Regions from separate parts of the Bacillus sp. EB V-12 genome, predicted to be linked through region 1. Evidence: riboswitches for the same ligand, from Rfam matches in the RefSeq annotation. Region 1 holds a riboswitch; each other region holds the start of a gene.
What was found. A riboswitch is a leader RNA that binds a small molecule or an ion and turns the genes downstream of it on or off. The one in region 1 is predicted to bind S-adenosylmethionine.
Positions count from the first base shown of each region.

Region 2: linked by a shared signal. The riboswitch ahead of metI (cystathionine gamma-synthase/O-acetylhomoserine thiolyase) and the one ahead of ACZDYH_RS22190 (cyclase family protein) in region 1 are both predicted to bind S-adenosylmethionine.
Region 3: linked by a shared signal. The riboswitch ahead of ACZDYH_RS10005 (Na+/H+ antiporter NhaC family protein) and the one ahead of ACZDYH_RS22190 (cyclase family protein) in region 1 are both predicted to bind S-adenosylmethionine.

Region 1 covers NZ_JBUXJL010000008.1:70,183-80,354, forward strand. Annotated here, with positions in the region: gene ACZDYH_RS22155 (helix-turn-helix domain-containing protein) at 1-197, shown strand, start outside; gene ACZDYH_RS22160 (spore coat protein) at 433-942, shown strand; gene ACZDYH_RS22165 (hypothetical protein) at 963-1,412, shown strand; gene ACZDYH_RS22170 (LSm family protein) at 1,574-2,242, shown strand; gene ACZDYH_RS22175 (S-adenosylmethionine decarboxylase related protein) at 2,481-3,746, shown strand; gene ACZDYH_RS22180 (ATP-binding protein) at 3,884-5,110, shown strand; gene ACZDYH_RS22185 (hypothetical protein) at 5,340-5,720, shown strand; gene ACZDYH_RS22190 (cyclase family protein) at 5,748-6,380, opposite strand; SAM riboswitch class I at 6,466-6,578, opposite strand; gene ACZDYH_RS22195 (PRK06851 family protein) at 6,728-7,837, shown strand; gene ACZDYH_RS22200 (nucleotidyltransferase domain-containing protein) at 7,949-8,731, shown strand; gene ACZDYH_RS22205 (MFS transporter) at 8,745-10,046, opposite strand.
Region 2 covers NZ_JBUXJL010000001.1:401,315-411,486, forward strand. Annotated here, with positions in the region: gene ACZDYH_RS02090 (MBL fold metallo-hydrolase) at 1-304, shown strand, start outside; gene ACZDYH_RS02095 (class I SAM-dependent methyltransferase) at 314-1,426, shown strand; gene ACZDYH_RS02100 (ArsR/SmtB family transcription factor) at 1,569-1,859, opposite strand; gene ACZDYH_RS02105 (cysteine hydrolase family protein) at 2,293-2,805, opposite strand; gene metC (cystathionine beta-lyase) at 2,973-4,136, opposite strand; gene metI (cystathionine gamma-synthase/O-acetylhomoserine thiolyase) at 4,133-5,245, opposite strand; SAM riboswitch class I at 5,340-5,450, opposite strand; SAM riboswitch class I at 5,654-5,763, shown strand; gene ACZDYH_RS02120 (bifunctional homocysteine S-methyltransferase/methylenetetrahydrofolate reductase) at 5,834-7,666, shown strand; gene metH (methionine synthase) at 7,666-10,172, shown strand, end outside.
Region 3 covers NZ_JBUXJL010000002.1:648,105-658,276, forward strand. Annotated here, with positions in the region: gene ACZDYH_RS09980 (sodium-dependent transporter) at 1-1,073, shown strand, start outside; gene ACZDYH_RS09985 (hypothetical protein) at 1,102-1,260, opposite strand; gene ACZDYH_RS09990 (murein hydrolase activator EnvC family protein) at 1,362-2,627, opposite strand; gene gltP (glutamate/aspartate:proton symporter GltP) at 3,123-4,397, shown strand; gene ACZDYH_RS10000 (ribonuclease FAU-1 family protein) at 4,466-4,984, shown strand; SAM riboswitch class I at 5,105-5,210, shown strand; gene ACZDYH_RS10005 (Na+/H+ antiporter NhaC family protein) at 5,305-6,621, shown strand; gene ACZDYH_RS10010 (lmo0954 family membrane protein) at 6,803-7,159, shown strand; gene ACZDYH_RS10015 (PspA/IM30 family protein) at 7,207-7,869, shown strand; gene liaF (cell wall-active antibiotics response protein LiaF) at 7,976-8,716, shown strand; gene ACZDYH_RS10025 (sensor histidine kinase) at 8,716-9,771, shown strand; gene ACZDYH_RS10030 (response regulator) at 9,768-10,172, shown strand, end outside.

The DNA.
Region 1 (10,172 bases):
TGAATTTACCAAAATCGTATATTGAAGAGTTAATTCAGCAAAAGAAAATTCGTGCGCTATTCGATGGAGAGCAATATTTAGTAAATAAAGAACAATTTAATACACATTTAGAACAAATGGAGAAATATAAGCAATTAGTGGAAGAAATATTGAACGAACCAATTCCAGAAGATATGGATGTTAAAGACGAAGATTAAACTATGGAAAATCCCTTATGAAGATATGCAGAAATGTATATTCATAAGGGATTTTTTGTTTGAAGATATCAAAAACATAAGGAGTTCTTAGCCTTTCTTCAAATTTTGATAGGTAGTAGTCTACCATGTTAAAAGCATATTTTTTTCTAGCTAGGACAAACATAGAGAACGTAACCTGTACAGATACATATACTATCAGTGCAAAAGCTTATAAATTAATGGAAGGGGTTTTCTCGTGAGTTTATTTCATTGTGATTTTCTGAAAGACTTAATTGGATCTTTTGTGAGAGTAAACAGGGGTGGTCCAGAATCTCAAAAAGGGACAATAGTCGCTGTATGTTCGGATTACTTTGTATTAAAGAATGAAAAAGGAGAGCTCTATTACTATCAGATTCGTCATCTGAAAAGTATTACAAAAAATGTGAAAGATTGTAAAGTAGATGATTGCAGATGGTTGGAATGTGAATGTGAAGATGACTTTGAAAAGTTACTTCAAAGCTTCAAATATTGCTGGGTGAAAATTAATCGTGGTGGCCCAGAGAAAGTTGAAGGTATTTTACAAGATGTTTCTTGTGAATTTGTGACACTAATTGTAAAAGAAGAAGTTATATTAGTTGCAGTATCTCATATTAAGAGTGTAACAGTACCTTGTAGAGAGAGCGAAGAAAGCGAAAGTGAAAGCGAAAGTGAAAGTAATGATTCAGGTCGAGCTCGCGCACAAAGACAGTCAAGAAGAGGAAGATAATAAGAAAGGAGGATACAAATTTGGAAAGTATATTATGCTGTGAACAAATTAAAGGCTTAGTCGGTGAGACTGTAAAAGTAAATCTTCGTGGACCAGAGAGTCGAGTGGGGGTACTTGTATCGTTAGGAAGAGATTACCTTACATTACAACTTCCTCTTGGTGAATTAGTATATTACCAATTGAAACATGTGAAGAGTCTAGTTAAGAAAGTGAAAGAAAGTAAATGTGGCGATGGCTATGTTTCATGTTTCTGCTCTGATGATGATACTTTCGTCGATGTATTACGTGACTTGAAGTATAAGTGGGTAAAGATTAACCGTGGCGGCCCAGAGTGTGTAGAAGGCCTATTAAGTGAAGTGCATGAAGAATGTATTACGCTAGTAAACGGTGATGAAGTTATTTATATCATTAATTATCATATTAAGAGTGTGAGTCAAGTAGTGAAATGTAAAAAGAATGAAGATGAATAATGTTTAATAAATAAGAGGGGCATTATGAGGGAAAGAGAAGAACAATTTCTTATTTCGATAGTATGAAAAGGAATTACTTACTATTAAGACAGAACATTGCCCTGATTATTTTTTTGAAACGGAAGATAGGAAAGCTGAAATTCATAGGAAGGAGGATATAGATGAATGAGTTAAACAAAAGTATTGGGGAAAATATATATGTTAAATTAATCGGTGAAAAAAGGTTTAAAGGTATATTAATAGACGTAGGAAATGACATTATTGTTCTTTACAATGGACAAGACTATGTATATATATCTTTATATCATGTACAATACTATAAATTTTTAAGACCACATGACGAAGACATACTAAAACCAGATGTTGATTCTGTAATTAAGAGGGAATCCCCTTCAATTTCTTTGAGAAAAGTATTAAGTACTTCTAAAGGGATTTTTACAGAAGTTTATGTAGCAGGAAATGCTCCAATACATGGTTATGTTACAAGTGTGATGAACGACTATATTGTTTTTTATAGTCCGGTTTATAAAACGGTATATATATCTTTAAAGCATTTAAAATGGTTAATTCCGTATAAAGAAAACCAAGTACCGTATGCCCTCAATAAAAATGAACTCCCCGTAAATCCGTTAAATATTACATTAGCTAGAACATTTGAAGAACAGCTTATTAAAATGACTGGGAAAATTATGGTGTTTGATTTAGGTGAGGAGTCCAATAAAATTGGAAAAATGGCGAAAATTGATGAAGGTCATATTGAAATATCAAAAGCACGTGATGCAAAAATGTATGTGAATATTCAACATGTAAAATCCGTCCATTGTCCGTAGATTAGTTGGAAGGGCTGGCTTTTTCTTTTATATGCAGAAGAAAAGGTCGAGCCTATTTGTTTTAGTTTAATTTGGAGATGAGGGGAAAATGAATTGAATATAAGCATAGTATAGTGTGATTTTTTAAAAGGTAACTTTGCACTAACTTATAAACATTGTGTACGAGCTATCTTATTATATATTCAATTTATTTTTTGAGGAGGAGCTGCTCAACTAATTTATTAAAGGGGTTTTGTTTGTGGAGCAGTTTCCTAATTCGTTATCAATTACATTGCTTGGTAGTGCTGGTGGAGCAGCAAAAGCAGTTTTAGCAATTTTAAATCAAGCGATAGCAAATGAAAAAGATCCAATTTATGAAGTATTAAAGAATGCCAAATTTCATTTGGTGGATATAAAACAAAAAGATAGGACTTATTATGATGAGTTGTTTTCGAATCTGAAAGGTCAATTATATTTATATGAAATAAACCTTCAAAATGTAGTGGAATTTAAACAACATTTAAAAGAAAAAAGAACGAGTGTTGTGATTGATGTTTCAGGGGCAGATACAATTAGAGTATTAAGCTGCTGTAATGAACTAGGAATTTGTTATATTAACTCAGCCTTGGAAAATGAGGCAGTAGATCAGGACGATAGCTTAATTGGCTTTCAGCTTACGGAAAGATATACAAGGTTTGAGAAGGAGAAAGAGAAATTTACAAATACAAAAGCGATTATAGGTTCAGGTATGAATCCAGGTGTTGTTCAATGGATGGTTGTTGAGCTTATGAAGGAACGACCAAATGAAAGGCCAAGAGCATGTTATATTGTAGAACATGACACATCATTTTTGAATGATACAGCACTTATAAAGCCACATACACTTTATGCTTCATGGGCAGTAGAGCGATTTTTAGATGAAGCGATCTGGAGTTATCCGATGTATATGAGTCATCATCGTCCTCTTTACTTTTATGAAGATGTATATTCTTCAGAGTATAAAGTGAAGTTAGGAGAAAAAGAATTCTATGGTTGTTTAATGCCACATGAGGAAGTATTAATTTTAGGGAAAAACTTCAATATGGAAGTTGGTTTTCTTTATCGAATTAATGAGTATACAACAAATATAATTAGACAGAACTTAGATCAAGTAGAAGATTTATGGAACTGGAATCGTAAAGTGTTTAATCCAGCGGAAGAAGAGGTTGCTGGAGAGGACTTGGTCGGTGTGTTACTCGTTTATGAAAATAGTGAGACATATATGTATAATGTGATGAATAGTAGCCAAGTTTTTCGTAAATATAAAACGAATGCAACGTATTTTCAGGTAGGGTGCGGGATTTATGCGGGCTTGTCCAGTTTACTTTTAGATCAATTTGAACAAGGTGCTTATTACGTCGAGGAGTTGTTATTAAACACAGAAAGTAAGTACGGTGAGTATTTAAATTTATATATGAAGGATTTTGTAATGGGGCATAATAATTTTACGGATGGATTGTTACATGACAGGGTAAGATGGATGTAAGTTGTTACCAAAAGGAAGGAGAGATCTCCTTCCTTTCAGTATTATAAGGTTAAATATTGCCCTGAAAGCAATTTCATACTTATACTTTAAGGAGATAACAATGAAAGTTTTTTGTATCGATCAAGGGGAGTTTTTATATGAATAAATACAAGAGCTTGATTTATGAAGAAAGAAGAGCCTTAAAGGTATTTATATTATTATTTTATATTATATTCTTTTTATATGACGCTATATATTATTTTGTATATCCTGCTATGAATATTAGTGGAACAGCGGTAGGTTGGCCAGAAGGTAGTCTTGGGATAGGTGTGCCTATATTTGTAATAGCATTATTTCCTATTTCTATATATCTTCAAAAAAGAGGGTATGTATATTCTGTAAAATATTTATTTTTATTTGGGTACATGTTTATCAATCTTGTGAATAATTTAATGATTTATTTGCGAACGGATAGACCTTTTGAACATGGCAGTATGGTAGAAATGTTATTAATTTTATTTGCCCCAGTTTTCGTGAATAGAAAATACTTTTATTTAGTGTCCTTTAGTGTAATTGGAAAGTACGTATTTTTCACATTGCTATTACAAGATTTAAAAGTGATAATTCCACTTGTTTTATGTGTATTTTATTTCATTATTTCACATTCTTTATTAAAACGATTTCAATCTTATGTAAGAACAGTGGTTGAAATGATGAACAATATGAAAGAGACGGAAAATTTAGCTGTGATTGGGACTATGTCTACAACAATTGCTCATGAAATTCGAAATCCGTTAACAGCGTTAAAAGGGTTTACGCAAATGCAAAAAGAAAGAAATCCAACTGATACGATGAGCTACGACATTATGCTACAAGAAATTGAAAGAGTCAATGGATTTGTTAGTGAATTGATGTTGTTAGGAAAACCAAAGCCAACAAATTATGAAAGGTGTAATATACGAGACATCCTTCTATATGTTGTGCATCTAATGGAAAGTTATGCAACGCAATATAGAGTTAAATGTCATTTACAAGTAGATGGGAATTTACCGGCTATAAACGGTGATGATAAGCAATTAAAACAAGTGTTATTAAATATCATTAAAAATGGAATAGAGTCAATGCCAGAGGGTGGAGAAATTCATATCCGTGCATATCAAAAAACGCAAGGACATTTGTGTATTTCTGTTGAAGACCAAGGATTTGGTATAGAGAATGAGAAGTTAGAAAAAATTGGCAAGGCGTTTTACACAACAAAGGAGACTGGTACAGGACTTGGATTAATGATTACATATAAAATTATTAAGGAACATCAAGGGAGTATCACGATCCAAAGTAGTGTAGGAGTAGGAACGAAAGTAGAAATTTTTTTGCCGACCTTTTAATGTATTGGGAGAAAAGATTTTTCAGAAAAGTGTTCTTGTTGTGTAAATATAAACATTTTATAAAATGTTTCAAGAAGGGTTTTTTTTATAAAATACTTCGTTTATAATGGAGGAAAATATCGACATGAGATTGATTGCTCATGTAGCGGTTCAGTAGTGTTATGAAAAGATAAGAAGGGGTGCACACGCATCCTTTTTTCTATGCAGATATTATGAAAGAGGTGGTATGATGGAATTAACATTAAATTCGACTGTATGTTTACACACGATTCAATTTCGAAAAGAGCAAAAGAATTATACTGTAAAAGACACAATTACAGGAGAAAAATATGAAATGCCGCCACTTTGGATTGATGCATTGGCAATGATGCGTGACGGTTTTTTATTGGGGGAAATTGAGGAGAAATTAAAAGAAGAGTATCCATCCGAAGAAGTGAATATGTTAGCATTCACGAAGCAACTGTTAGAACTAGAACTTGTTGAAATGGTAGATGGGGAAGAAATAGCTTGTACAAAGAAGAAAGAGAAGGATTATTTAGCTTGGTTACGTCCTCATGTTGAGCAATTCTTTCTTAATTTAAATAAAAAAAATAGAAGCAAAGGTCAATGATGATCTTTGCTTTTTTGTATAGTTTGTTTAAAAAATTACAGCAAATGCTCTTGCAAAAGCACCGTCGCTATCTTTAATTTTTAAAGGTGCTGCTGAGAAGAAGAAACGTTTCGTGTGAATGGCATCTAAGTTTGTTAAGTTTTCGATTAAATAAATATTATTCCCAAGTAGTATGTGATGAATTGGTGATGTTTCTGTCGTTACCTCATCAGGAGAAATAAAATCTAAACCGACAGATTTTACTTTTAATTGTACTAGTTCCTCGGCTAATTCTTCAGAAAGATAAAAAGCTTCTTTCTCATACGCCTCCGTGTTCCATTTAGTAGATAGATTGGAATGGAAAATAACAATATCTCCTTCTTTTATATCAGCATCGTGCAGTACTTCTTTAGGTAGTTTTCGTTCTTGTACATGAGTTACATCAATAAGAACAGCTTCACCTACAAATTGATCCAGCGGTAATTGATCGATGGTCGTTGCGCCTGAAATAAAATGCGCAGGAGCATCACAATGCGTGCCAACATGAACGACAGAATGAAAATCTGTAACTTGATAGCCTGATTCTTCAACACTTGTAACAGCTTCTAGTTGTATTTTAGGTGTTCCAGGAAATTGAGACATATTATTTTCAAATGTTTGTGATAAATCAATTACTTTCATTTTACATACCTCCAATATATGTTTTTCAAATAATAAAAAGCTCATCCTTCAGTATCAAGAAAGATGAGCTTTACATGCTAGTTGAGTTTTATCTTCCAAAATGCATTGCATTTTGCAGGAATTAGCACCTATTCAGTTTGTATAAACTGAGGTTGCTGGGCTTCAAAGGGCCGGTCCCTCTGCCTCTCTTGATAAAGAAGTATTCAGTTTTTAAAATCGGAATTTTCCGATAGTTAAATTGTAATTCATTTCCTTTTTGCGTGCAATACAAAATAGGTATTCACCCAAATAAAGCTGCTTGCATATTGTAGCTTATGTAAATAGAATGCTGCGAAGGAGTGAGTGCAGTGACAGGAAATGTATTAAATTATTATGCTGGTGGTAATACAGCTAGGGGATTTCACAATTTATACGAAGAGAATTTAAAAGGATTAGACAGATTATTTATCTTAAAGGGTGGCCCAGGAACGGGAAAATCTTCTTTAATAAAGGCAATAGGTCGTGAATGGATTGAAAAAGGATATGATATTGAATTTTTACATTGTTCTTCTGATAATAAATCGGTTGATGGTGTAATTATCCCACAATTAAAAGTAGGAATTGTTGATGGGACATCACCGCATGTTATTGAGCCAAAAATGCCAGGAGTTGTTGAAGAGTATATAAATTTAGGAATTGCTTGGGACTCAGATAAACTAAGAAAGCAGAAGTTAGAAATTGAAAGATTTGTTTCAGAAGCAAGCAAAGCTTTTCAGTCTGCTTACGCACGTTTTAAAGAGGCATTGGTTATACATGATGAGTGGGAGAAGATATATATTGATAATATAGATTTTAATAAAGCAAATGAACTAACCAATCAGCTAATCCAGAAATTATTTGCAGATAAAAGCGGGAGACAATCGCTTGTAAAACATCGTTTTTTAGGAGCTGCTACACCGAAAGGAGCAGTTGATTTTGTTCCTAATTTAACAGAAGGGTTACCACATCGTTATTTCATAAAAGGGCGCCCAGGCTCTGGAAAATCAACGATGCTCAAAAAGTTAGCTAAGGCAGCTGAAGAAAAAGGGTTTGAAGTTGAAGTATATCATTGCGGATTTGACCCGAATAGTCTTGATATGGTTATCGTAAGAGAATTAGGATTTGCAATTTTTGATAGCACCGCACCACATGAATATTTTCCAAGTCGCGAGGGTGATGAAATTATTGATATGTATGCCCTTATTGTTACGCCAGGGACGGATGAGAAATATGCGAAGGAAATTCGTGATGTTTCCATTCAATATAAAGCAAAAATGAATGAGGCGATGTCTTTCTTAGCGAAAGCAAAATCGGTTCGTGATAAATTAGAACGAATTTATATTGCTGCTATGGATTTTTCAATAGTAGATGCATATAAAGAGGAGATTCAAAAAGAGTTTGAACGAATTGCTGCTACTGTAATTGAACAGCAACAATAGACGTTTCATTAGGCTGTCAGTAATTTCTGACAGTTTTTTTAGTATGTAGTAAAATTAATAGTGTATTGTCGAATTTCCAAGGAAATAATCAAAAAATGGAGATGTTATGAAATGAGAGAGAAAATCGAGTTGGAGTTAGAAAGAATTGAAAAAGAGAATGATGTAAAAATTTTATTTGCGGTGGAATCAGGGAGTCGTGCTTGGGGGTTTCCATCGAAAGATAGCGATTATGATGTTAGGTTTGTTTATATACATCCGGTAGAATGGTATTTATCAATTCATGACAAACGAGATGTAATTGAATATCCAATTAGTGATGATTTAGATATAAGTGGTTGGGATATTAAAAAGGCGTTGCAACTATTCGCGAAGTCGAATCCTGCTTTACTTGAGTGGATTCGATCACCAATTTTTTATTCGAAAAACTCTAATTTTCCAGAACTACTTCAACAGATGAGTGAGAAGAATTTTGATCCAAAAGCAACGATATATCATTATTTACATATGGCGTCGAAAAATTATCGTGAATTTTTGCAAGGTGAGAATGTAAAGCTGAAAAAGTACTTTTATGTATTACGCCCCATTTTAGCTTGTAAGTGGCTAGAAGAGAAAACGACTTTACCTCCTGTAGAATTTGACCGATTAATTACAGAATTATCATTAGAACGTAGCGTATTAGATGAAATTGAAAAGTTGTTAATAAAGAAAAAAGCAGGTACTGAATTAGATGTTGGATTGAAAATTAAGGTGCTAAATCAATTTTTAGAAGAACAAATTCATTACTATCAGCAATATGTAAAAGGAATTGAAAAGGGATCAGGAATCGATATTGAGAGTTTAAATACATTGTTTCGAGATATGTTGTTTGAAGCATATGAAAAAGAGCACAAGTAAGTTTGTGCTCTTTTTATTTTGTAGGAATGAAGAAAACAGATATAGCTGCGATAAAACCTGCAAAGGAGAATAAGTAAAAATTCCATGCTAAGTCATATTGCATTGTCATAATAATACCGACGAGAATTGGGCCAGCAATTGCACCAACTCGGCCAAGCCCCAGTCCCCAGCCTAAGGAGGTAGCTCGGATATGTGATGGGAAGTATTGTGTTACATATGCATTTAATATTTGAGTAATACCGACTGATCCAATACCAGCAAGGCCAATTAAAAGATAAATGATTGTAACAGATGGTTTGATTGTTAATAGTCCGATACATATGGCTGCCATAAGATAAGAGATGCTAATAACAATTTTTGCTCCTATACGATCAGCAATTGCTCCAGCGAATAATGCGCCGATAGCTGCGGTAATATTTAGCATAAGTAGAAATGACAGACTAGACCCAAGAGGATATCCTGCCTGGCGCATCATCTGTGGTAACCAAGTGTTTAAACCATATATTAAAAACATTCCCATTATATAAGTGATCCAAAAAAGTAGCGTTGCTTTTATGTATTCTTTTGAGAATAAAGTAAAAAATCCATTTTTCTTTCGTATAGTAGATGGGTCTTGATGAGTTTTATTTTTTACATGAAATTCAATTTGAAAACGATTAAGAATTTGGTTCACTTCTTCTTGGCGATTACTTGATAATAAAAATTGAATGGACTCGGGTAAATAGCGAATAATGAAAGGAATGAGGAGTAGTGGAATCATTCCGATACCAAACATAATTCTCCATCCGAAATCTTCTAACATAAGCATGGACAAAATAGCACCTAACACGATACCTAAAGGATAGCCAGTAAACATAAGAGCATAAATAAAAGATTGCCTTTTTTTTGGTGAATATTCAACAGTAAGTGCTGAAGCTGTTGGGATAACACCGCCTAATCCGATTCCTCCTATAAATCGAGATAATCCAAATAACTCAGGAGAAGGAGCGATAGCCGCTAAACCCATTGTGATAGAAAAAAGTGCTAAACAGCATATAAGCGTCCATTTACGCCCAATTAGATCTGTAATCGTTCCAACTAGAATAGCTCCAATAAACATCCCAAATAAAGCATAGCTTGCAATTGTACCAGCATGCGCTGGTGATAGCGCCCAGCTTTTGTCTTCTAGGAGCTTTGGTAGAACGGCACCGTAAATACCTAAATCATATCCATCAGCTAAAATGGCTAGCCAACAAATAAAAACAACAAGTTTTGTAATAGAGCTTGGAAAGATAGTTTCTGTAGATTCTAGATGAGGTGGAGCTGAAGGTTGCATAATATTCACCCCTTTTAATTTGTAGATGAATATATTATTTTATTTAATGTTAATATTTTCCTCCTTGTGTCGAATTTTATCTGAAAAGGGTTTATAACAAATAAAGAAGTTCAACAGTAATTTTGT
Region 2 (10,172 bases), on a different contig from region 1:
TATTATTGATGCAGAAGGTACATTAACAATTGGATCATTTAATTTTGAAATTTTTGAGACACCAGGACATTCTCCAGGAAGTATTTCTTATTATACTAAAGAAGCGAATGCTGTATTTTCAGGAGATGTATTGTTCCAAATGAGCATTGGAAGAACAGATTTGCCTGGTGGAAGTTTTGCTGAATTAATTGGAAGTATTGAAGAGAAATTATTTGTATTACCAGATGAAACAGCGGTGTTATGTGGACATGGTCCAGAAACAAGCATTGGCTTTGAAAAAGAAAATAATCCGTTTTTACAATAAGGAGTCATTATGGGAATGGAGCTCATTTTAAGAGAATGGATGGGGAAAGAAAAGGATTATTCAATTTCATATAGTACGTATATGAACCTTGTATTGTATACGGAGGGGCATGGATATTATATGAAAGAACGTGAAAAGATTGGAAGACAAGGGGATTTTTTTACAAGTAGCAATGTATCCTCTGTTTTTGCAAAAACTTTTGCTAAACTTTTTATTCGTCTTGTTGAAAATGGTGAAGTTGCTTCGAATATTTGTGAGGTTGGTGGGGGAACAGGGAAGTTTGCCTATGATGTTTTACAAGAATGGAAGCAATTATCTCCAAACACCTTTATTAATTTAAACTATTCAATGATTGAAGTGAGCCCTTTTCATAGGAAATTACAGCAGGAGCAACTTGGCTCATTTTCTAATGTATCGTACTATACCTCCTATAGTGAAATGGGAGATTCTTTCGAGGGAATTCTTTTTTCGAATGAGTTGTTTGATGCATTTCCTGTTGAAGTAATTGAGAAAAGAAATGGTATATTGTATGAAGTACGTATTACATATACAGAGGAAGGAAACCTTTCAGAAGTATGTAGGCCGTTAAATAAAAGAATTGGTCGCTATTTATTGAAATATAATATTCATATTGCTGAAGGGCAACGTTTTGAAGTACCAATTGTTATGGAGGAGTATATAAAAGAAATTTCGAAATGGTTTCAAAAAGGTATATGTATTACAGTTGATTACGGATACACAAAAGAAGAATGGATGCATCCAGCACACCGCGAAGGAAGTTTGCGAGGATATTATCAGCATAAGCTAATGCGTAACCCACTAGCGCATCCAGGTGAAATGGATCTTACTACTCATGTTCATTGGGACGAGCTAAAGGAGATGTTTAGTATGCAAGGAATGAGTGCAGTATGGCATAAGAAACAATCTGAGTTCTTGTTAGCTGCAGGAATATTAGAACAGCTTACGAGCCATCAAGATACGAATCCTTTTTCTGAAACGCAAAAACAAAATCGAGCAGTTCGTTCTATGATTTTAAATGGAGGAGTAGGGAGTTCGTTTGATGTTGTTATACATACAAAAGATATGCAACATTTACATTTGGATCAGTATGTAACAATATAAAAAACAAGACACAGTATATACTGTGTCTTGTTTTTTAATACGACTTATGTAGTATTATATATTTCCTCTCATGATATATATTTATATTAAAGATATGAGATAAAAAATATAGAATACGTTCTTTTTCTGCGATTATTAGTCCCTAACCTAATAATACACGAACGAGTTGAATGATTGTTTCATTCTCTACTTTGTAATAAATTTCCAATCCTTTTCTTTCACTAGAAACGATTTTAGCGCTTTTTAATTTTGCTAAATGCTGTGAAATTGTAGATTGTGGCATGTTTAAGCCAGTATACATTGTAGAAACGTTGCTTGGACCGCGCTCGATTAATCCTTTTACGATACATAAACGAACAGGATGAGCTAGCACTTTTAATAATTCTGCATTACTTTCATATAGTTCTAATTCTTTTTGAAAGGTTTCTAACATGTTCTTTTCCACCTCCGTGTGAGCTATTATACCATACTATACATACCAAAAATTTAAAGAAAAGAAAATAGTTGTTGCAGAAAAAAAGTCCTAAAGTAAAGAAATTGTAAGAAAAGAGACCCGGATGTAAATAAAATAGGTAAATTAGCATGTTTTTGTAAAATGACATTTTTGGGTGAAAATTTCGATGCGTTTTAAAAATTGAAAGATATAGATATATTTGTAACACAATTTTATCATGATTTTCTTATTCTTTCAAATGAATATACGAAATTTTTAAAATAATATGACAAAGGAATTATAATGATATATATAGAATATAAAACAGGTTAAAAGAAAAGAAGCTGAATGTCATTCGCTTCTTTATGGTGATAATGAAATATTTGATTAGGGCTGATAAATCTTAGGATGATCAAGTCATTAGTCATTTATTCTAAAATTCATCTTTTAGCAACGTTAAAAATCTGTGATTCCATATGTTCTCATAAAAATCAATTGTCTCTTTTGCGGACATAAAAGGATTATTCAACGTAGAGGTTGTTTTCTGTCCCATAAAGTTTTCGTATCCTAGTCCGTGGGCAAACTTAATCGTTGCATCCATACAGTACTCTGTTTGGGCGCCACAAAATTCAATGCGATTTACAGATAATTGATCTAAAATTTCTTTTAAGTTTGTTTTATAAAATGAATTTGCATGTGTTTTTCTTACAAAAAAATCTTGTTCTTGAACATCTAGATCGGTATGAATAGCCCAAAGTTCTTTCTCGGGTACTAAATCATCATCACAATGTTGAACAAAAAGGATTGGTTTATTTAATTTTCTATATGAAGAAATTCTTTTATTTACTTTTGTTAGTAAGTTCTGTAAATCAAATAAATGCTCCTCGCTATAACATACGCCATTTTGTAAATCGATAACGATTAAAATATCTGCACAAGTATCCATTATTTTCACCCCTTTTTATTTCTTAATATATCAATTAATCCATTATTTAGAAATAGATGATATACTTTTATTTTTTATGGACTATAAGAAAAGAAGAAATTCAAATGAATATAACTAAACCGCATAAAAAGAAGATATGAAAACCTAATCTCATATCTTCTTTTTCTCTATGCATTTACAGGTTCTTCTACATAAGAAAGGGCATTTTCAAAATCGGATATTAAATCGTTAACATTTTCAAGACCGACTGATAACCGAAGTAATGAATTAGAGATTCCTCTTTTATCACGAGCTTCTTGCGACAGTGCTGCATGTGACATTTTTGCTGGATAAGAAAGAATTGACTCTACAGCTCCTAAACTAACTGCAAAAACAGGTAATTTTACTTTTGATAAAAATTTGCGGAGTGCATCTTCTGACTGCAAAGTAAACGATAAGACCGCTCCAGCTGATGTTGCTTGAGATTGTTGAATATCAAATCCGAGATGAGTTTGTAATCCCGGATAATAGACATTTTTTACTTTAGAGTGCTTTTGTAAATAATGTGCGATTTTATTGGCATTTTTAGCTGAATGTTCGAGGCGTACATGCAATGTTTTTAGACCGCGAAGTACGAGAGAACAATCTTGAGGTCCTAAAATAGCACCGAATGCATTTTGTAAAAATCCAAGCTTTTGAGCGAGTTCTGAATCTTTTACTACTGCTAATCCGGCAGTAACATCACTATGACCAGCAATAAATTTTGTAGCACTATGAAGAACGACATCAGCTCCAAGTTCAAGTGGTTTTTGGAATAGTGGTGTCAAAAATGTATTATCAACAAAAGTAAGAGCGCCAATAGATTTTGCGAGTTTAGAAACCTCGCGAATATCTGTCACTTTTAAAAGTGGGTTAGAAGGTGTTTCTACATAAAAGAGCTTTGTATCTGGTTTAATGTTTTGTTTTATTTCTTCTAAATTGGTCATATCAACAAATGTATGTGAAACACCGTAACGGGAGAGTACCTCAGTTATCACTCGGTAAGTGCCTCCGTACACATCTTCTGAAATGAGTACGTGATCACCTTGTGAAAGAAGGAGGAATGCAGTGGAAATCGCTGCAATGCCTGATGCAAAGGCGAATCCTTTTGTTCCGCCTTCTAATAAAGCAATGATATCTTCAAGAGCTTCACGAGTTGGATTTCCTGACCTGCTATAGTCATATTTTCCGAACGTATCTACATCAAACTGGTGAAAAGTTGATGTATTATAAATAGGAACGTTCACAGCGCCTGTTTGCGAGTCGTGTTTATATTGGTTGTGTAGTAAGAGTGTATCTATAGAATAGCTCATATTCTTACACCTTCTTTTACGAGTTTAATGGCTTGCTTTAAGTCTTGAATTAAATCGTTACTATTTTCAATGCCAACTGAGAATCGAAGAAGACGATTGCATACGCCGTTTGCTGTTCTAATTTCTTCAGGAATATCAGCATGTGTTTGCGTTGCTGGATAAGTCATTAAACTTTCTACACCACCAAGACTTTCGGCAAATGTAATTAAGGATAAAGATTGTAAGAATGGATTAATCCAAGCTTCATCTTTAAGGCGGAATGAGATCATGCCACCTCTTCCTGGATAAAATACATCTGTCACCCCGTCCTCATCATTTAAATACGCAACAACTGCTTTCGCATTTTCTTCATGTTGCCTCATGCGAAGCGCTAACGTTTTCATACCGCGAATTAATAACCATGAGTCAAATGGGCTTAAAACTGCACCTGATGCATTATGATAATGAGCGATTTCCTCGCAAAGTTCCTTTCCTTTTGCAACGACAAGCCCGCTTAGTACATCGTTATGTCCCCCTAAATATTTCGTTGCGCTATGAAGTACAATGTCAGCACCTTCTGTTAATGGTTGCTGTATATAAGGTGTGTAGAAAGTGTTGTCTACAATAAGAAGTAGTCCGTTCCTTTTCGCTACAGTTGCGACAGCAGCAATATCAGTAACTTGCATTAATGGATTAGTTGGAGTTTCTATGAAAATAGCCTTCGTTTCAGTTGTGATAGCTTGCTCAATTTGTTTAATAGACTGTGTATTTACGTATCTACATCGAACATTCCACTTTTTTTCATGCTCAGAAAATAATCGATACGTTCCCCCGTATAAATCTTCAGATACAATAAGTTCGTCTCCAGAGCGGAATAGAGAAAGGACGAGGAGAACAGCCGCCATCCCTGAACTACAGGCATAACCTTGTTCGCCATATTCTAAGTCTGCAATCGCCTGTTCTAAAAGACCGCGAGTTGGATTGCCAGTTCGTGAATAGTCAAAGCCAGTAGATTTACCAATTCCTTCGTGACGATAAGCGGTTGAGAAATAAACTGGTGGATTAACCGTTCCAGTTGTAGTTTCACTGCGATTTCCGATTTGTGCTAGTTTTGTTTCGATTGTTGACATGTGAAAATTCCTCCTTTTTAAATTGAAACATTAAGTGAATATAAAATAAAAAAAGCCTTCTAAGAAGAAGGCTTTCGGTTTGAATAGAGTCTTCTTCTCATCTGTCAAATCTTTCACAATTTGCTGGAATTAGCACCTTATTAACAAAATGTTAATGGTTGCTGAGGCGTCACAGGGCCAGTCCCTCTACCTCTCTAGATAAGAATGTTCGTATGAAATTTTTATTATGTTTTTAACTTTACAATAAAATATAACTGAATTGCAACTTTATTTTAAATAATTTTTATTTTTCCGCAAGTGTCATTGACTTTTACTTTTGTGCATGCTAAATTTATTAAAAAATTAACAAACATTGTTAAAAGGGGAACGCATTTCCTTTTAGCTACATAAATAAAATAATAAAGACAACTCTTATTGAGAGCGGTGGAGGGAAAGGCCCTGTGAAACCCGGCAACCTTCAAACGAAATGTTTGAAACGGTGCTAATACCTGCAAAACGAATGTTTTGCATAATAAGAGGAGGAACGATTATGTCCCCCTCTTCAAAGTGAAGAGGGGGTTTTTATATTGATAGAAATGAGGGAGAGTCGTGAAATTACTAGATTTATTATCAAAAGGAATTGTAATAGGTGATGGTGCGGTTGGGACGTTATTGCATTCACATGGTTTGCAAAGTAGCTTTGAAGAATTGAATGTATCTGATCCAGACTTAATTATATCGATTCATAAACAATATGTAGCTGCTGGAGCAGATGTAATTCAAACGAATACGTATGGAGCAAATGAGGCGAAATTACGTATGTATGGTTTAGAAAATCAAGTTACAGAAATTAATAGAGCGGCAGTAAAACTGGCGAAAGCATCTGTGACAGATAAAAATGCAATTTTAGGAACAATTGGTGGTATGAAACATATCGGAGCTGTTACAACGACTGATATGGAAAGAGAGTTTATGTTACTTGAACAGGCAGGGGCTTTACTAGAAGAACAGGTTGATGGATTACTATTAGAAACTTTTTACGATGAATTTGAATTACTTCATGCCGTTAAAGTATTGCGTAAGCAAACGAATATTCCAATTGTTGCGCAATTAGCGTTACATGAAGCAGGTACGACTCAAAATGGAAATGATGTCAATGAAATATTAAAGCAACTTATAGATTACGGTGCAAATGTTGTTGGATTGAATTGTCAACTAGGGCCGCTTCATATGACGGAAGCTTTCAAAATGATATCGATTCCTCAAAATGGCTATTTATCAGCATACCCAAATGCAGGCCTCCCGAATTATGTGGATGGACGTTACGTATATGAGGGAAGCCCAGCTTATTTTGAAGCGATGACACCGAGATTTATTGAGCAAGGTATTCGTTTATTGGGTGGTTGTTGTGGTACGACTCCAGAACATATTCAAAGTATGAAGCGCGCTGTTGCGAATATTACCCCTGTAATAGAAAAAGACACGATTCAAAGGCCGAAAGTCGTTCATACGCATGAGAAACGTTCGAAGGCTCACGTCACTCTAGCAGAGAAAGCGAAAAAACAAACGACAGTTGTAGTGGAATTAGATCCACCGAAAACGTTAGATACACAGCGTTTTTTTGAAGGAGCAAGAGCGTTAAAAAGAGCGGGAGCAGATGCTATTACTCTAGCAGATAATTCATTAGCATCGCCTCGTGTTTCTAATATGGCGATGGGTGCGTTATTAACGAAGCATGATATCCCAGTATTGACGCATTTAACGTGTAGAGATCATAACGTCATTGGACTACAATCTCATTTGTTAGGTTTATCGGCGTTAGGGATGGAAGAAGTGTTAGCTTTAACTGGTGATCCAGCGCGCGTTGGTGATTTTCCCGGTGCCACTTCTGTATATGATTTATCCTCTATTGAGCTTATTAAAATGATTAAAGAAATGAACGATGGACGTTCAATTTTAGGGAAATCAATTGGACCGGCGACAAGGTTTTCTGTAGGCGGCGCATTTAATCCTCACGTGAGGCACTTAAAAGCAGCGGTTAAGCGAATGGAACGAAAAATAGATGCTGGAGCGGAGTATTTTTTAACTCAGCCAATTTACGATATCAAGTTAATTGAAGAAGTGTATGAAGCGACAAAGCATTTGGAACAACCTATTTTTATTGGAATTATGCCGTTAGTAAGTAAGCGGAATGCAGATTTTCTTCATTTTGAGGTGCCGGGTATTACTCTTCCTGAAGAAATAAGAGAGAGAATGGATGGACATGAAACGAAAGAGGCAGCAATTGAGGAAGGGATCCGCATTTCACAAGAATTGGTCGACGCAGCGATGAAATATTTTAATGGTATTTATCTTATTACACCATTTTTAAAGTATGAAATTACAGAACATCTTGTTAAATATGTAAGAGAAAAGCAAGAAGTGAAAGAAGGTATTAATTGATGAAGTGTATAGAAGAAAAATTAAAAAATAGCATTTTAATATTAGATGGTGCAATGGGGACAATGATTCAGCAAGAGGATTTAACTGCTGAAGATTTCGGAGGAGAAGAGTACGAGGGCTGTAATGAATATTTAGTGGAAACAAGACCAGACGTTATTTTAAAGATTCATAAAGCTTATATTGAAGCTGGAGCGGATATTATTGAAACAAATACATTTGGGGCAACGAATATTGTACTAAGTGATTATGATCTGTCTCATTTAGATGAAGAACTAAATGAAAAGGCAGCACTTTTGGCGAAGCAAGCTGTTAAAGAAAGCGGGAAGGAAGTATATGTTGCGGGAGCGATGGGACCAACAACGAAAGCAATTAGTGTTACAGGTGGTGTGACTTTTGAAGAATTGATTGAGGCTTATACAAGGCAGGCACGAGGATTATTAAAAGGAGCAGTTGATGTATTACTCGTTGAGACGAGTCAAGATATGCGTAACGTGAAAGCAGCTTATATTGGAATTCAAGCCGCTTTTGAAGAACTGAAAAAAACGGTTCCTATTATGATTTCAGGAACGATTGAGCCAATGGGAACGACTCTGGCTGGGCAAACAATTGAAGCTTTTTATTTATCAGTAGAACATATGAAACCATTATCTGTTGGGTTAAACTGTGCGACTGGTCCGGAGTTTATGAGGGACCATATTCGTTCACTATCTGATTTATCGGAGTGTTACATTTCTTGTTATCCAAATGCAGGTCTTCCTGATGAAGATGGACATTACCATGAATCTCCATCTTCTCTTGCTGAAAAGGTGAAGCGATTTGCTGAAGAAGGATGGGTTAATATTATTGGTGGTTGTTGTGGCACGACACCAGAACATATAAAAGCAATGAAATCCGCGCTAGCATCTCTTAGGCCTCGTGACCATCATGAGAGAGAAGGACATGGAATTAGTGGATTAGAAGCACTGCAATATGATGAGTCTATGAGACCGTTATTTGTAGGTGAAAGAACGAATGTTATTGGGTCACGTAAATTTAAACGCTTAGTAGCAGAAGGGAAATTTGAAGAGGCTGCTGAAGTGGCAAGAGCGCAAGTGAAGAAAAATGCTCATATTATTGACATTTGTATGGCAGATCCTGATCGCGATGAAATAGAAGATATGGAAAACTTCTTAGCAGAAGTTACGAAAGTTTTAAAAGTACCGATTATGATTGATTCAACAGATGAAAATGTGATGGAGCGAGCTCTTACTTATATTCAAGGAAAAGCTGTTATTAATTCAATTAATTTAGAAGATGGAGAAGAACGATTTAAAAAAGTGACACCGCTTCTTCAGAAGTATGGTGCCGCTATAGTTGTAGGAACAATTGATGAAGACGGTATGGCGGTTAGTGCGGAACGAAAGATAGAAATTGCGAAAAGAAGCTATGAATTACTTACAAAGAAGTATGGGATACGCCCGTCAGATATTATTTTTGATGCACTTGTGTTTCCAGTAGGGACAGGTGATGAAGAATATATTGGCTCAGCGGCAGCGACTATAGAAGGAATTCGCCTTATTAAAGAAGCGTTACCAGAGTGTTTAACGATTTTAGGTGTAAGTAACATATCATTTGGTTTACCACCGGCTGGACGTGAAGTATTAAATTCAGTTTTTTTATACCATGCTACGAAAGCAGGATTAGATTACGCGATTGTGAATACGGAAAAATTAGAACGCTATGCGTCGATTCCAGAGGAAGAAAAACGCCTTGCAGATGCATTACTGTTTGAAACGACGAAAGAGACGTTAGAAGAATTTACAAAATTTTACCGAGTTGCTAAAAAGAAAGATGTCGTTGTGCAAGAAACGTTAACGCTTGATGAAAGACTAGCAAATTATATTGTAGAAGGTACGAAACAAGGATTACACGAGGATTTAAGTCTTGCACTTGAAGAAGGAAGAAAACCTCTTGATATTATTAACGGTCCGCTTATGACAGGGATGGACGAGGTAGGACGACTATTTAATAATAATGAACTTATTGTTGCTGAAGTATTGCAAAGTGCCGAAAGTATGAAAGCCGCTGTAAGCTATTTAGAGCCACATATGGAATCTAGTGATAGTGCGAAAAAAGGGAAAGTATTGTTAGCAACTGTAAAAGGTGACGTGCATGATATTGGGAAAAATCTCGTTGAAATTATTTTAGCGAATAACGGATATGAGATTATTAATTTAGGAATTAATGTACGTTCGGATCGAATTGTTCAAGAAGTACAAGAAAAGAAGCCGGACATTATAGGCCTTTCAGGTTTATTAGTAAAATCAGCGCAACAAATGGTAACGACTGCTGAAGATTTAAAAGCGGCAAATATTGATGTGCCCATTGTTGTAGGTGGTGCAGCGTTAACGAGAAAGTTTACAGATAATCGGATTTCACCATCATATAAAGGACTCGTTTGTTATGCGAGTGATGCGATGACGGGGCTCGATATTATTAATAAGCTTCAAAAAGAAGAAGAGCGTGA
Region 3 (10,172 bases), on a different contig from region 1:
TTACTTGTTTTAGTGTACTATCTTTTTATAGTGTTGTAGGTGGATGGATTTTACTTTATTTATATTATAGTGTGACAGGAAGTTTCTGGAATGGTGCAGCTGATTATGGACAATTGTTCGGTGAAACGATTTCAAATCCATTAAGTGCGATTGGAGCACAATTTATCTTTATGCTTTGTACGATTTTTGTTGTAAGTAAAGGTGTAGAGAAAGGTATAGAAAAGGCAAGTAAGTACATGATGCCGCTATTATTTATTTTATTTATTGCGATTATTGTTCGTGCGTTAACACTCGATGGTGCTTTTGCTGGAGTAGAGTTCTTCTTAAAGCCAGATTTTTCAAAGCTTACAGCAGATACAATTTTATATGCGATGGGACAATCTTTCTTCTCGCTAACTGTAGGTGCCTCGGTAATGGTAACGTATAGTTCGTATTTAAAGAAAGAGGAACATTTAGCGAAATCGGCAACATCTATTGTAAGTTTAACTGTTTTTGTTACAGTACTTGCAGGATTAGCAATTTTCCCAGCGATTTTCGCATTAGGAGTAAAACCAACTGAAGGACCAGGATTACTGTTTATCGTCCTTCCAGCAGTATTTGCAAAAATACCATTTGGTCAATTTTTCTTTATTATGTTTTTAATTTTATTCTTCTTTGCGACTTTAACATCAGCAATTTCAATGCTTGAAATTGTAGTAGCATCTGTTGCGAAAGGTAATGAGAAGAAGCGTCCGTCAGCATCATTATTAATTGGTATTCTTATTTTTGCAGTCGGTATTCCATCAGCGTTATCATTTGGGATTATGAGTGACGTGAAAATATTTGGGAAAACGTTCTTTGATTTAGTCGACTTTTCGGTAAGTAACGTATTGCTACCGTTAGGAGTACTAGCTATTTCATTATTTGTACCAAATAAAATGAGTAAAGAATTGTTGATGAAAGAATTAGAAGTGACGGAAACGAAAGGGAAAACGTTATTTAACATTTGGTTCTTCTTACTTCGTTATGTTATTCCGGTAACTGTAATAATTGTATTTTTAAATGCGATAGGTGTATTTAAAATGTTTGCATAAAAAAAAGGCGGGGATCTCCCGTCTTTTTTTATGTTGATGAATGTAATAGACGATTATACGCTTTATAGGCTGTGGTGACTGCGAGGAATGAACCGATTAAAAATAAAACTGAGCCGCCAAATGTAAATATTCGGCCAATATACGTTCCTCTAGCTTCTTCTATTTTTTGTTGTAATTGCGTATTCATATGGATCACCTCGTCAACTATAGGCATTTAGTTATAGTCTATGTAGAACGCCTATATTGTGTGAAGTGTAAATGAAAAACCTCGGTAGGCACCGAGGTTTTTTATAATCCGATATAAGGAGATGGGTCAACTGCGTTTGTCTTGCCGACATTCCATTCTCCAAGATGAAGTTCGAAGTGTAAATGTTGTCCGTATGATTGGCCCGTATTCCCCATAAATCCAAGCTGATCGCCTTGTTTTACAGTTTGTCCATTCGATACAGAACGACTATTCATATGAGCATATACTGTCGTATATGTTTTTCCGTTTATACGGTGAGATAAATACACTACGTTTCCGTAACTAGATGATAATTCTGAGCGAATAACAACGCCATCTGCAGCAGCGATAATTGGAACCGTTCCCGAAGCAGCGATGTCAATTCCTTTATGGTTATCTAAAGAACGTACACCAAATCCGGAAGTTTTTGATCCAGCTGCTGGTTTGATAAAACCACCGATATTTGTATCATGTGGTGTTGGGGCCGCTTGAGCAGATTTAGTAGCTTGTTGTTTGCGAGCCTCTTCTGCCTGGCGGGCTTCTTCCGCTTTACGAGCTTCTTCCGCCCGTTTTTCTTCTTCAATTGCTTTTTGAACAGCTTGACGTTGATTTTCTAAAATGCCCTTGGATTCTTCTAATCCTTCAATCTCTGAATCTACTTTTGCTACTTTCGTATGTAGATCGTTAATAAGAGTTTGTTGCTGCTGTTGATTATTTTGTAATTCTTGTTGTTTTTGTTCTAGTTTTTGTTCAGAGTCTTTCAGTTGTTGTTCTTTTTTCTCAACAGCCTCTTTTTCTGTCGTTACAGCATTTTGATCAGATGTTTGTTTTTTTACAATATCTGTATCGTTGTTTAATATTAAACTTACGGAGTACATATTATCAACAAGATCAGCAATGTTTGTAGAGTTTGTTAATACTTCTGTAATGATATTTGTACGCGGTTTTTCTTGCATAGATTGTAATCGTTGTTTAATAACTTCCTGACGTGTATCTATGTTTGTTTGTAATTGTTCTATATGTTTCTTTTTGTCAGTAATTACTTGTTGTGTTTTGCTAATTTCTTTTTTTGTATCGTTTAATTCAGTCTCATTTTTATTAATGGAAGTAGTTAATTCATCGATTTTCTTCTGTAATTCTTGAATTTCTTTTTCTATTTGTTCTTTCTCGACTGATTTATTTTGTAAGTCACTTTGTTTGCCTTCTAATTCAGATTGAATGTTAGATAATTTATCTTGATTCGTTTCAGCGTATACGGGTGAAAGTAACGGGGAAGCAAAAATCGTTCCTGCTGCTAAAACGCTAAACGCTGCAAATTTCTTTTTCATTGTTGTCTGACTCCTTTCCCTATGAATGTTATATATCATAAGAAGAAGGGTGTCTATCGTTGTAATCATAATGTAAAGAAAATTTTATAAAATTGCTAAGTTTTGTCGGAATTTATCATTTTTCAACTGTAATTGTCATAGTGCTTACATTTTATTCATATGTGTAACAAAGGTAAATTTTGGGATTTATCTGTGGAATGAAGGAGGAAAGTAATCGTTTTTATGAGGTGAAATATTACTTGGAAAGCTAATAAAACACTAGTAAGGAATCGTTCTCATGTTAGGTTTTCTAACATTGGTCTGCTTTTTGTCAAGAAAATTATTTGTGTTCGGGCAAAGTTATTTTGTTGTCAGATTTAAATTTTTGATTTATGATTTTTAACAGGGACAAAATGTAGTGAATTGTCGAATAATATGTAATACTCTTAATTTCTTAGTTTTATAGAGATAGAATGAGAGATAGAGTGACACATCGAAGAGGGGGTTACAACAAATATGAAAAGAATAGGACTTGCATGGCAAATATTAATAGGACTTGCGCTTGGTATTGCGGTTGGTGCGATTTTCTTTGATAATCCAGCTGTTGTGAAGTACTTACAACCAATTGGTGATATTTTCATCCGATTAATTAAAATGATCGTTGTACCGATTGTTGTAGCAAGTATTGTTGTTGGGGTTGCTGGTGTTGGCGATGTTAAAAAACTAGGTCGACTAGGCGGAAAAACAATTCTTTACTTTGAAATTATTACAACAATTGCAATTATTGTTGGTCTATTAATAGCGAATATTTTCCAACCAGGAAAAGGCGTAAATATGGAGCAGTTAACAAAGACAGATATTTCGAAATATACACATACGACAGAGCAAGTACAAAGTCATTCATTTGCAGATACATTTGTAAATATTGTTCCAACGAACATTATGAAGTCGTTAGCTGACGGAGATATGCTTGCTATTATCTTCTTCTCTGTACTATTTGGTTTAGGTGTAGCAGCGATTGGTGAAAGAGGAAGACCAGTTCTTCAATTTTTCCAAGGTGTAGCTGATGCAATGTTTTACGTAACAAACCAAGTTATGAAATTTGCACCATTTGGTGTGTTTGCACTAATTGGTGTTACAGTTTCTACATTTGGTCTTGCTTCATTAATTCCGTTAGGGAAATTACTAATTGTCGTATATGGAGCAATGATTTTCTTCGTCGTAGTTGTCTTAGGACTTACAGCGAAAATATTTGGAATTAACATTTTCCAATTCTTTAAGATTTTAAAAGACGAGCTGATCTTAGCGTATTCTACAGCAAGCTCAGAAACAGTTTTACCAAAAATCATGGAGAAAATGGAGAAATTCGGTTGCCCGAAAGCAATTACATCTTTCGTTATTCCGACAGGTTATTCATTTAACTTAGATGGATCAACTTTATATCAAGCAATTGCGGCTATTTTCTTAGCGCAAATGTACGGTATTGATTTATCTATTACACAACAAATTACATTGTTGCTTGTATTAATGGTTACATCAAAAGGTATCGCAGGTGTACCGGGCGTATCATTCGTTGTATTATTAGCGACACTTGGTACAGTAGGTATTCCACCTGAAGGCTTAGCGTTCATTGCTGGTATTGACCGTATTTTAGATATGGCTCGTACAGCAGTTAACGTTGTAGGAAACTCTTTAGCAGCTGTAGTTATGTCTAAGTGGGAAGGTCAATATGACGCTGAAAAAGGACAAGCTTATTTAAAAGAGATTTCTGAAAAGGGTCAAGCGGCTTAATTATAATATGAACAAGCTCTCACATAATATGTGGGAGCTTTTCTGTATATAGAAGAGGAGCAGACATAATGAAACGAAAATATGGTGACGGTTCTTCGTGGAAGAGACTAATAGAAAAGAGTTATACGGTTAAGCAAGTGGAAGAGGGAATGCTCGGAATACTGGATATAAAAAAGGTGAGAGAGCCTAGTTGTAAAGAATATGATGGTAAAGAAATTTGTATTGCAAGTGATGGGTATACGTGGGTTCAATATTTCATTAATGGAAAGAACTTTGCGATTACCGCTATGTTAGATGATAGGCACAATTTAGTGCAATATTATATTGATGTGACGAAAGAATATGAAATAGACGATCGTGGTTTACCGTATTTTGATGATTTATATTTAGATGTAGTATTATTACCCAGCGGTAAGGTGTATATATTAGATGAAGAAGAGCTAGAGGATGCTTATAAAAGTGGCGATGTCACGAAGGAAGAGTATGAGTTAGCTTGGTACACTACGAAATGGATATTAGCAGCAATAAAAAATAGTGAATTTTATTGGATTTCAATATTGGAAGAAGAAATCGAAAAGTTAAAATGATTGTTGTATTCGAATTTTTGTATAATTACCAAAAAAATCTATACAAAAAATAATTGACTTTTGTTTTGTAAGCGAGTAAAGTTAGGGAAGAAATTATTATTAAAAAATAAATATGAAACCTTCTTATAAAGAGAGGCGGAGGGACTGGCCCTACGATGCCTCGGCAGCGGACTCGATTTCAGAGTGCTGTGCCAAATCCAGCAAGCATGTGCTTGAAAGATGAGAAGAGCGTTTCTTATAGATGTATAAGACCTCTTCTCATCGGAAGAGGTCTTTTGTTATTCATTAGAAAAAGGTTGAAACTAGGGAGAGATGGTACTTTGAAAGAAACGAGAGGAAATGGTTTAGCTTTATTACCACTTGGGATATTTTTGGCGCTATTTATTGGTTCTGGAATTATTACAGGTGATTTCTATAAATTGCCGATACTTGTAGCGATTTCAATTGCTGTAGGAGTCGCTTTAGTGATGAATCGTAAAGAAAGTTTTAATGTGAAAGTAGAGCGGTTCGCTAAAGGTGCAGGAAATCCGGATATCATGATTATGGTATTAATTTTTGTGCTTGCAGGTGCATTTTCTGAAACTGCTAAAGGAATGGGCGGAGTAGACTCAACTGTTAATTTAGCGTTAACTATTTTACCGCCAGGATTTATCGTAGCTGGAATCTTTGTTATTGGTGCATTTATTTCATTAGCGATGGGAACTTCAATGGGAACAATTGCAGCATTAGCGCCGATTGCTGTAGGTATTAGTGGTCAAACCGATATCTCAATTGCGCTTGCAATGGCTACTGTTGTTGGCGGAGCGATGTTTGGTGATAATTTATCATTTATTTCAGATACAACAATCGCAGCTGTTCGTTCACAAGGAACAGAAATGAAAGATAAGTTTAAAACGAACTTTTTAATTGTGTTACCAGCGGCTATTATTACAATTGTACTATTAGTAATAGTTACTTCAGGAAGTGACACGCAGATTAAAGCACATAGCTTTGATTGGATAAAGATTTTACCGTACGCAGGAGTACTTATTACAGCGCTACTTGGCTGGAATGTACTTATTGTATTAACTGGTGGAACTGTACTATCTGGTGTTATCGGCCTTATAGATGGAAGTTACACGTTAGAAAGTTTCTTTAAAAGTGTAACGACTGGAATGGGCGGTATGATGGAGTTAGTATTACTTGCTATATTAATTGGCGGTATGGTTGAATTAATCCAATATAATGGTGGTATTCAATATTTAATGAATGTATTAACACGTAATATTCGTTCGAAAAAAGGAGCGGAATTTGGTATTGCTGGTTTAGTGAGTATGACGAATATGTGTACAGCGAATAATACGATTTCAATTATCTTTACAGGCCCGCTTGCAAAAAATATTGCAGATCAATATGAAATAGACCCTCGTAAATCAGCGAGTGTATTAGATCTTTTCTCATGTTGTGTGCAAGGATTAATTCCGTACGGTGCCCAAATGTTAACGGCAGCAGGATTTGCAGCGTTATCTCCGGTTGAATTGTTGCCATATGCATTTTATCCAATCTTAGTTGGAGTATGTGGGATTGCTTCTATTTTAATTGGGTTTCCAAGGTTTTCGAAAGTAGCTGAGAAAAAAGAGTATCATAAAACAGCTTAATTTAATATGAATGTTAGTAATTAAAAAACGTGCAGAGGATAGACTCTGCACGTTTTTTTGCGTAAAGGGCTGAATATGACTCGGTCTTAAGTCTGAGTTAAAAACGGTTCTTAAGCTCGTTATGGAAAGATGAAAAAATAGTTAAGATAAGAGTATCAAATCGAAGGGAGGCAAGCACAAGATGAAACAATTTCTAGCGTTTATCGCAGCCGGTATTTTGGCTTTAATTGCTCTTGGTAGTCTTGCTGGTATTGTAGGATTTGCAATCGGAGCAGGAGTTGTATATTGGAGCTATAAATCATTTGTGCGAGCTAAATCATTTTTTGGAAAGTTAGCTTGGGGGATTGTTGGTTTAATCGGTTTATCCATTGCACTTTCTCATTCGCCAGCATTAATCGGTATCGCTGCTTTAGTGGTTTTATACTACGGATACCGTGAGTGGAAAAAAGAAAAAGATGTAGTTGTTGAATCTGCTCCAGAAAGTTCTAAACCATATAGCAACTTTGAAGATGAGTGGAACAAATTAATGAAAAACTAAAACAATAAATCAAATTATAATTAAAGTAGAAGAGAGGAAGATTTATAATGAAACAATCTTTATTCGGACGTGTACGCGATGCAATTTTAGCTGATTTTCATAACGTGTTAGATGAGAAGGAAAGAAAAAATCCAATTGCGATGTTAAACCAATATTTACGTGATAGTGAGCGTGAAATAACAAAAATTGAGAAGTTAATTGAGCGTCATAAAACATTAAAATCTAACTTTGCTCGTGAGCTTGAGCAAGCACGTTATTTCGTTAATAAAAGATCAAAGCAAGCTATCATTGCTCAAGAAGCAGGCGAATTGCAATTGCACGAACGTGCGTTAGAAGAGGTAGCTTATTATGAAGGTCAAGTAACTCGATTAGAAGAAATGTATGCAGGTGTTGTAGAGCAAATTGATGAGTTAGAGCGTCGTCTTTCTGAAATGAAAAATAAATTAAAAGAAATGCACGCAAAGCGTATGGAACTAATGGCACGTGAAAATATGGCACATGCAAATCGTCGTATGAATACTGCGATGCATAAAATGGATGAAAATAATCCGTTCTTACGATTTGAAGAAATTGAAGATCACATTCGTGACTTAGAAACTCGTATGAATGAAGAGCATGAGCGTGATACATTTGATATGAAAATTGCAAAACTTGAGCGTGAAATGAAAGAAAAGAATGATGTATCGTTAACGAAAGAGTTAACAAAATAATAGTAGTATATTATAAAACAGGCTTATGATATAGTGATAGGAGAAAAGGTGTTGGAAAGCAATGCCTTTTCTTCTATGTATATGTGACAAGAAGGGGGGAGCTGAAATGAAGAAACATTTTTCAAAGACACAATTAATGGGGATGCTCCTCATCATATTTGGATTCGGTCTTTTTCTTGATATGATACTTGGACATTTTGAACCAGGTGGTCTCATTTTTGCATTTATTATGCTTATGTTTGGAAGGCATTATCGTAAAAAGAATCGTTATGTACGGGGAAATGTATTTTTATTTGTTGGTGGTATCGTATTTTTATTTTTCTTATTTTCATCAGCAGCATTTGTTCTTGTCGTATTTGCTTGTTTAGCTTTAATTGGTTATCAATTGATTCAACAAGGGCATCAGCAAAAAGCAATGAAGGTTGAAATTAAAGAAAAAGGGATTATAGACGAAGAGAAGCAAATATATCGTACAGAAACATATTTGAAAAATATGTTTGTAGGCAATGTGCGAATGATGGATCATATTTATGAACTTGAGGATATTAATGTTCAATATGGTGCTTGTGATGTGGAAATAGATTTAACAACTGCTATGATTCCAGAAGGGGAAACGGTAATTGTTATTCGGGGTGTCGTTGGTAATATTCGTTTATATGTGCCGTATGATATTGAACTTTCTTTAAATCATTCTGTTATTGTCGGACGTGTGCTCTTGCCAGGTCATGAAGAGACAGGGTTTAACCGCAATGTTACATTTAGAACAGAGCAGTATAAAGAGGCTCCTCGACGTATTAAAATTATTTCTTCGCTTGTCGTAGGCGACACGGAAGTGAGGAAAGTATAATGAAGAAACAAAAAAATATTTCGTGGATGTATATTCGTTATTCTATGTTGTCCTCTGTTAGTATCGCACTCATTTGTACAATTGTATATGTATGGAAAAGCGAGCAACAAGTGTATGATTTATTATGGAAGGAATCCATCGCTTCTGTTCCAATTGGCTTGTTTATTATGACTACAAGTTTACTTATCGGGGGAATTGTAGGATATGCAATCGGTTATTATATAGAGCAGCGTATACAAGGATTAAATACTTTTCTATTTGAAGTAGAGCGAGGGAATTTTCCGAGCGATGTTTCGTTTACTGCAGATGATGAATTTCATGAAGTGGAACGAAAAGTAATCGTTCTGGCTCGTCGATTAGAGGAGCAAGCTGGACTCTTTCAAAAAGTAACGAATGAACGAGCTCATTGGAATGAAGAGATGAGACAAGAAGCGATTTCTCAAGAAAGGCATCGTTTAGCAAGGGAGTTGCATGATTCAGTAAGTCAGCAGCTTTTCGCAATGTCGATGATGATGTCAGCGATTAATGAACAAATAACTGAATTTCCAGATGTGACAAAAAAACAATTGCAACTTGTTGAAAATATGGTTGTAAATGCTCAATCAGAAATGAGAGCATTGCTCCTTCATTTACGTCCTGTACAATTGGAAGGTAAGAAACTGACAGAAGGTATAGAGGAATTATTAACGGAATTATCGCGAAAACAACATATGAAAATTGAATGGCTTATTGAGCCAATAGAATTAAAAAAAGGTGTAGAAGATCATTTATTCCGTATTGTGCAAGAAGCGCTATCAAACACGTTGCGACACGCGAAGGCAAAGAAAACAGAAGTGCGCCTTCGAAAAATTGATCAATATGCGATTTTAAAAATCATTGATGACGGCGTTGGGTTTGAAGTAGGGGTTAATAAGGCTGGTTCATATGGCCTAAGATCGATGCAAGAGCGTGTTCATGAAATTGGTGGGACACTTAAGGTACTTAGTTTCCCGGCCAAAGGTACACAAATAGAAGTAAAAGTACCGATTATGATTGAGAGAGGGGGAGAAGTATGATAAAAGTATTGCTTGTCGATGATCATGAAATGGTTCGTATGGGTGTATCGGCATATTTATCAACACAGCCAGATATTGAAGTAGTAGGGGAAGCTGAGAATGGAAGAAAAGGATCAGAATTAGCATTGCAATTAAGGCCGGATATTATTTTAATGGACCTTGTTATGGATGAGATGGATGGTGTCGAAGCAACACGTGCTATTATTCAAGAATGGCCAGAAGCAAAAATTGTAGTTGTAACAAGCTTTTTAGATGACGAAAAATTGTATCCTGTTATTGAGGCTGGGGCGACCAGTTACTTATTAAAAACATCAAGAGCAAGTGATATTGCTGATGCTGTACGAGCTACTTATGATGGAGAAACAGTATTAGAGCCGAAAGTTACCGGGAAAATGATGTCC